Immundisolibacter sp.: one gene and its partner. The protein of the gene in region 2 interacts with the protein of the main gene of each other region in a pairwise test. Links are inferred from orthologs where the notes say so. Each region holds a gene or a part of one and is shown on either strand. Other genes may lie near its edges. The genes, in order: bioB and H5U26_RS01920.

Evidence for each region.
Region 1: the proteins of H5U26_RS01920 (region 2) and bioB interact in binary tests that used the Escherichia coli proteins (3 or more experiments, as listed by UniProt). The link is inferred for Immundisolibacter sp. from one-to-one orthologs.

The regions. Positions count from the first base shown.
Region 1 is NZ_JACIZD010000009.1:67,370-70,634, reverse strand. Bases 87-3,039 are described here. They hold bioB (biotin synthase BioB), read right to left. Parts: upstream 2,122-3,039; coding sequence 1,051-2,121; downstream 87-1,050. Other genes in these bases: H5U26_RS10845 (dihydroorotate dehydrogenase), read right to left, coding at 2,871-3,039; H5U26_RS10850 (ComF family protein), read left to right, coding at 2,158-2,865; bioF (8-amino-7-oxononanoate synthase), read right to left, coding at 87-1,054. Outside these bases: more of bioF, read right to left, coding at 1-86; more of H5U26_RS10845, read right to left, coding at 3,040-3,265. UniProt on the Escherichia coli protein: Catalyzes the conversion of dethiobiotin (DTB) to biotin by the insertion of a sulfur atom into dethiobiotin via a radical-based mechanism.
Region 2 is NZ_JACIZD010000001.1:396,075-399,226, reverse strand. The notes cover bases 46-2,885. They hold H5U26_RS01920 (class II glutamine amidotransferase), read right to left. Parts: upstream 1,939-2,885; coding sequence 1,153-1,938; downstream 46-1,152. Other genes in these bases: H5U26_RS01910 (sigma-54 dependent transcriptional regulator), read left to right, coding at 2,775-2,885; H5U26_RS01915 (molybdopterin-binding protein), read right to left, coding at 2,047-2,265; H5U26_RS01925 (YezD family protein), read right to left, coding at 686-859; H5U26_RS01930 (OprO/OprP family phosphate-selective porin), read right to left, coding at 46-548. Outside these bases: more of H5U26_RS01930, read right to left, coding at 1-45; more of H5U26_RS01910, read left to right, coding at 2,886-3,152.

The DNA of each region.
Region 1 (3,265 bases), on a different replicon or contig from region 2:
CCGTGGGCGGGCGCACCGCCGGCACCAGCAGGCCGAGCCGCTCCAGGTGCGCGCTCCAGGCCAGCGCTCGCTGCGCACTGCCGGCGATCAGCGGCTGGATGGGCGTGGTCGATTCGAGCAGTGGCAGGCCGAGCTGGCCGGCTCCGGCGCGGAACCGCGCCACCAGCGCCTGCACCTTCTCGCGCCGCCAGGACTCGACCCGCGCCAGGCGCAGGGCGGCGCGCGTGGCCTCGGCCAGCGCCGGCGGCAGGGCGGTGGTGTAGATATAGCTGCGGGCGTGCTGGATCAGCGTCTCGATCAACGCCTCACTGCCGGCCACGAAGGCACCGAAACAGCCCAGCGCCTTGCCGAGCGTGCCCATCAGCACCGGCACCGCGGCGCCGTCCAGGCCCGCCTGCGCCACGCTGCCGGCGCCGCCCGGCCCCAGCACGCCAAAGCCGTGCGCGTCGTCGACCATCAGCCAGGCCTTGCTCTGCTGCGCCAGGGTCGCCAGTTCGACCAGCGGCGCCAGATCGCCATCCATACTGAACACGCCGTCGGTGATGACCAGCCGGCGCGGCGCGCCATCGGCCGCCAGCTGCTCGGCCAGATGCGGCGCGTCGCCGTGCCGATAAACGCTCACCCGCGCCTGACACAGGCGCGCCGCGTCGATCAGCGAGGCGTGGTTGAGCTGGTCCGAGAACACCGCCGACTGGCGGTCGAGCAGCGCGCCCAGCACGCCCAGATTGGCCATGTAGCCGGTCGAGAACAGCAAGGCTCGCGGCCGGCCGACGGCCGCGGCGAGCTCCTCTTCCAGCGCATGGTGAGCCGCCGTGTGGCCGGCCAGCAGGTGCGAGGCACCGGCGCCGACTCCCCACTGCTGCGCGCCACGGACCAGCGCGGCGGCCACCGCCGGGTGATTGGCAAGACCCAGGTAATCGTTGCTGCAGAAGGTCAGCAGTTCGCCGCCGGGAAATTTGCGAAGCGGCGACTGCGGCGACTGCGCAATCCGCCGCTCGCGGTACAGACCCGCGGCGCGGCGGGCTGCAAGGCCCGCTTCCAGATCGAAGCTCACCCGCCGGCAGCGACCGCGACGTCGGTCAAACCGGCTGCCGGCGCGGCTGGCGCGGCGCAGCGCACGGCCGGCTCCGCGGCGTTGATGCCCAGTGTCGCGAACAGCGCGCGGTCGCGCTCGGCCGCCGGGTTGCCGGTGGTCAGCAGCTTGTCGCCGTAGAAGATCGAGTTGGCACCGGCCAGGAAACACAGCGCCTGCAGGGCGTCGTCCATGCTCTCGCGGCCGGCCGACAGGCGCACCACCGAGGCCGGCATCAGGATCCGCGCCACGGCGATGGTGCGCACGAACTCCAGCGGCTCGAGCGCCGGCGTGCCGGCCAGCGGCGTGCCGGCCACCTGCACCAGATAGTTGATCGGCACGCTTTGCGGGTGCTCGGGCAGGGTGGCCAGGGATTCGAGCAGGCCGACCCGGTCCTCGCGTGCCTCGCCCATGCCGACGATGCCGCCGCAGCACACGTTCAGCCCGGCATCGCGCACCTGCTGCAGGGTGTCCAGGCGGTCCTGGAAGGTGCGGGTGGTGATGATTTGGCCGTAGAACTCGGGCGAGGTGTCCAGGTTGTGGTTGTAGTAGTCCAGGCCGGCGGCCTTCAGGCGCGGCGCCTGGTCGCCACCGAGCATGCCCAGCGTCACGCAGGTCTCGAGGCCCAGCGCCTTGACCTGCCGCACCATGTCCAGCACGCGCACGAAATCCTTCTCGCGCGGGCTGCGCCAGGCGGCGCCCATGCAGAAGCGGCTGGCCCCCGCATCGCGCGCGGCGCGCGCGGCGGCGACCACGGCATCCACGTCCAGCAGCGCCTCGCGCTGCAGGTCGGCCTCGTGGTGCGCGCTTTGCGGGCAGTAGCCGCAGTCCTCCGGACAGGCGCCGGTCTTGATGCTCAGCAGCGTGCTGACCTGCACGGTGTTGGGATCGAAATGGGCGCGGTGCGTGGTCTGCGCGCGGTGCAGCAGGTCGCTGAACGGCAGCTCGAACAGGGCGCGAATCTGGGCGCGCGTCCAGTCGTGACGAATGGCGGTCAAGGGCGGACTCCGGAAACGGTGCAGGACACGAGCCGCCCGCGGCGGCGGCATTCAGAATAGCCGTGAACGCCACTGTGTCAACCTGACATGAACCCCAAAGTTGACGAACATCTCGACGCCCTGCTCGCCTGGCTGCTGCCGCCGCAGTGCACGCTGTGCGGCGCAGCCGGCAGTGAGCGCCTGCCGCTGTGCGACGCGTGTCGCGGTGAGCTGCCGTATCTGGGCCGGGCCTGCGAGCGCTGTGCACAGCCGCTGCCGGTGGCCGGCGTGTGCGGCCGCTGCCTGCGTCACCCGCCACCGCAGGACCGTGCTCACGCGGCGTTTCACTACGCCGCCCCGCTCGACCGCCTGGTGCAGCGCCTCAAGTTCGGCCGCCGGCTGGGTCTTGCCCGCCTGACCGGCGCCCTGCTTGCCAAGGCCGCCCAGTCCGGACACTGGGAACGGCCCGAACTGTTGATTCCGGTGCCGCTGCACGACCGGCGCCTGCGCCAGCGCGGCTACGACCAGGCGCAGGCCATCGCCCGCGAGGCCGGCCGGCGACTGGGCATCCCGGTCGACGCCCACGCCTGCCGGCGCATACGCGCCACGGCGCCGCAAACCGGACTTGCGCTGGCCGACCGGCGGCGCAACGTGCGCGGTGCGTTCGCCGTGCAAAAGCCGCCCGCCGTGAGCCACGTGGCCGTGGTGGACGATGTGATGACCACCGGCGCCACGGCCGGCGCGCTGGCGCTGGCCCTCAAGCGCGCCGGTGTGGCGAGGGTCGACGTGTGGGCACTGTGCCGGGCCGGCCGCTGACGGATTTACCAGGCCAGCGCGCCGACCAGCGCGCTCACGTTGTGATGGTCGTGCCGACGCAGGTAGTCGGCAATGCCCTGGTTGATGGTCGGACAGATCAGCGGGTCATAGAACAGCGCCGTGCCGACGCCGACCGCGCTCGCCCCGGCCAACAGGAACTCGAGCGCATCGTCGGCACAGGCGACCCCGCCCTGGCCGATGATCGGCACGCCATGCTTTGCCGCGACCTCGTACACCTGACGCACCTTCAGCAGCGCGATCGGCTTGATGGCCGGACCGGACAGACCGCCCTGGCGGTTGCCGAGCACCGGGCGGCGCTGCCCCAGGTCGATTGCCATCCCCTGCAGGGTGTTGATGGCGGCGAAGGCATCGGTACCGGCCTCGATGCAGCGGCGGGCGT
Region 2 (3,152 bases):
CTGCTGACCTGCTCGAAGCTGAACGGCTCCTTGAAGTTGCCGACCGTGAGCAACACCGGCTTGAATCCGGTGTAGCTGATGTAGGCGTCGCGAATGCCGCTGGCGGCCGGGTTGGCCTTGCTGTCCGAGAACTCGTACTCGACCTTGTAATCCCAGACACGAAACACCGTGCCCTGCGCGCCCAGGCGCGCCCGGCGGATGGCGGTGCCGTCGCCCAGTTGCTGCTTGTCCGCGTCGTAATGCGCGTAATCCACCTGGACCCGGCCGATCGGCTGGAACACGAAGGCATTGTCGTAAGACGCCAGCTTCACGCTGCGCCCGTTGTGCGTGACCTTGATGCCCTTCTGCTGGTCGGCCAGCGCCTGCGCGTCACGCGCTTCATGGTCGATCTCGAGTTGCCGGCGCAGCACGCGCAGCTCCTGGTCGAGCTGCTCGACGCGCTGTTCAAGGCTGGTATTCACGTCAGCGGCCGCCTGCGTGGCGACCGGCGCCGCCCACAGGACGGCCAAGCCGCCCAGCATCGGCAGGGCGTGCATAAAGGCTTTCATGGAAAAGTGCTCCGGATTTTTTCACTTGAAGCCTCCGGTAGCCCGGTCGGTCGTGCGTGATTGCTTTTGCGAGAAGACCGGCTGCGCGCGTGCGCTGGCCGGAACGGGTCAGACCCGTTCGGGATGGCGAGTCACGGTCAACACTGCTCGCCGGATGAGGACAGGCGCAGTTTCTCGGTGCGCTCGATCTGCACCACGCGGCCGTCGTGGACGGTGATTTCCACCGCGCCATAGCGCAGCCCGCGCAGCGCTTCAATTACCCGGCGCAGGGTTTCATTCGGCAGCGCGTCAGGCGACAAGGGCTGGGTCATGGCTAAATCCAGGATCGGCGATGCGACATTTGGCTGTAGCCAATAGCAACGCCCATGCCATCGACACTGATTAAATTGTTATTTATTCAATAACAATTAGTTGACGATATTAGGCCGCTGGTATCGGCCATTCTTTTTCCAGCTTATATGCTGTTAACTGGTGATATGCAGTGGCATTCCGTCAAATATCACGGAAATTAACAGTGCCAGGCACGGTGCATCCCTTCATGGGTTGCCCCGCGTCGCCAGCCGGCCAGGCCCTACCGGCCACGACGCGTGCAAGGCTCAAGACTTCAGCAAGCGAAAGCGAACTCGCGCTCGGGCGCCGCATCGCTCACCTCGCGCCCGCCGATGAACAGGCGCAGCTCGCCCGGCGGAATGGCCCGCCAGTCCTCGTCCACCGTGAGCGGTTGGGTGGCGACGATCGCGATGCGGTCATCCAAGTGATTCAGGCGCGCAAAGTCCACACTCAGATCGCAATCGACGAGCCGGGCCGCCCCGAACGGCGCTTCCCGGCACAGCTGGAACAGATCCGTCGAGCCATGCGCGAACAGCAGCTCGCCGTTGGACAGCAGGTAGTTGAAGGCGCCATGCGCGCCGATCCGGGCGGAAAGTCGCTGCACCTCGGCCTGCAGGCGCGCCAGCGAGGGCGGCTGCTCGCCAAAGCGCTCGCGCAGGCCGTCCAGCAGCAGGCACAAGGCGCGTTCGCTGTCGGTCTGGCCTTGCGGCCGATAGTGCATGGCCGATGTTTGCGGCAGATCGCGCAGGTCGCCGTTATGAGCGAAAGCCCAGGTCTGGCCCCACAGCTCGCGCACGAACGGGTGGCAGTTCTCGTATGCCACGCTGCCCTGCGTCGCGCGCCGCACGTGAACGATCACGTTGCGCACCTTGATGTTTCGGCGCGCCACGGCTTGCGCCAGCGGGGAGAACGCCGCCGGCGCCACGTCCACCGTGAGCTGGCATTGCCCGCCCTCGAAGTGGGCAATGCCCCAGCCGTCGGCATGGTGGTCGGTGTCACCGCCGCGCCGCATGAAGCCCTGCAGTGCGAATTGCAGCGACGCCGGCTTGTAGCTGTTCATTCCAAGCAACTGGCACATTGGCCACTCCTGCGCGGACCGCGAAACCTGAGGGTGCAGAGCCTTGCGACCGAACTTGCGCGCGATTGCCGGCGTGGCGCCGTGAGGGCATCACACCAGCGTGGCGATCATCACTTCGGTCGATTTGACCAGCGCGATGACCGTCGAGCCGGGCTTCAGACCCAGCTCGTCCACCGAGCGCGTCGTGATCACCGAAGTCACGATACCCGCCGGCGTCTCGACGTCGACTTCGCTCACCACATCACCGCGGATGATCTCCTTGACCTTGCCCCGGAACTGATTGCGCGCGTTGATTGCCTGCACACCCATTGCCAAATCTCCTTCTAGCCCGGCAGCGGGAACACGCCCCGCCGCCGGCACGATTGAAAAGTACGCGCCGCCAAAAGCCCCGCCCGAACCGGCCCTCGAGTGCGGCCGGCCGATGAAGCGCGCCTGACGGTCGCCCCCTCGACGCAGCCGACGAAGGCGGGCGCAGCGGACGGCCAAGCTTGACCGGCGCCAGCGGGCGCACAAGCTCGGCAACGCCCATCAAGGCGAATTAGCAATTACCGCGCCATCTTTTTGTTTTGACTTTTTTCAATCACTACAGAGGGTTGAAATCCATCCCAGGCTTTTTCTGGCTCCTTCGAGCACATATGGCCATTACAGCTGTATCATTTCACGGCCTGCCGTCAACTGTTGCCGATATGTGCGCAAGCCCGCGGCGCCGCCCAGGCAGCAGGCCCGCCCCGCAGCCACCGCCTGCGCGGCGGGCGCGCGAGCCGCCGCGAAAGATCGATTTTTAGTTCCTTACAGCCAGTTACATGACGGAATCACGCATGACGACCGACACCGACCTGCTGCTCGCGCTCTGGCACGAGGTCGGACACGGCGCCGATCTGGCCGCGACGGTAAAGGCCATTTCCGCGCGGCTTGCAACGGCGCTGCCACACGCACGCCTGGAACTGATTCGCTGCGATGCCGCTGCCCGGCGGTTCGAGACCGCCGCCGACACGGCCTCGCTGGCCGGGCGCCACTGGCAAGTCACGCCGACGGCATTCAAGGCGCTGAGCGGTGAAATGAAGCGCAGCCCGGTGCTCCATCTGACCGACGAATCAGCCCGGCCGGAGGCGCTCGCTGCGCTGTCGGCGCCTGTTGGCAAAGCCTTGCTGGTGGGACTGCTGCACGACGGTGGTCCGTTGCTCGGGCTTGCCGTG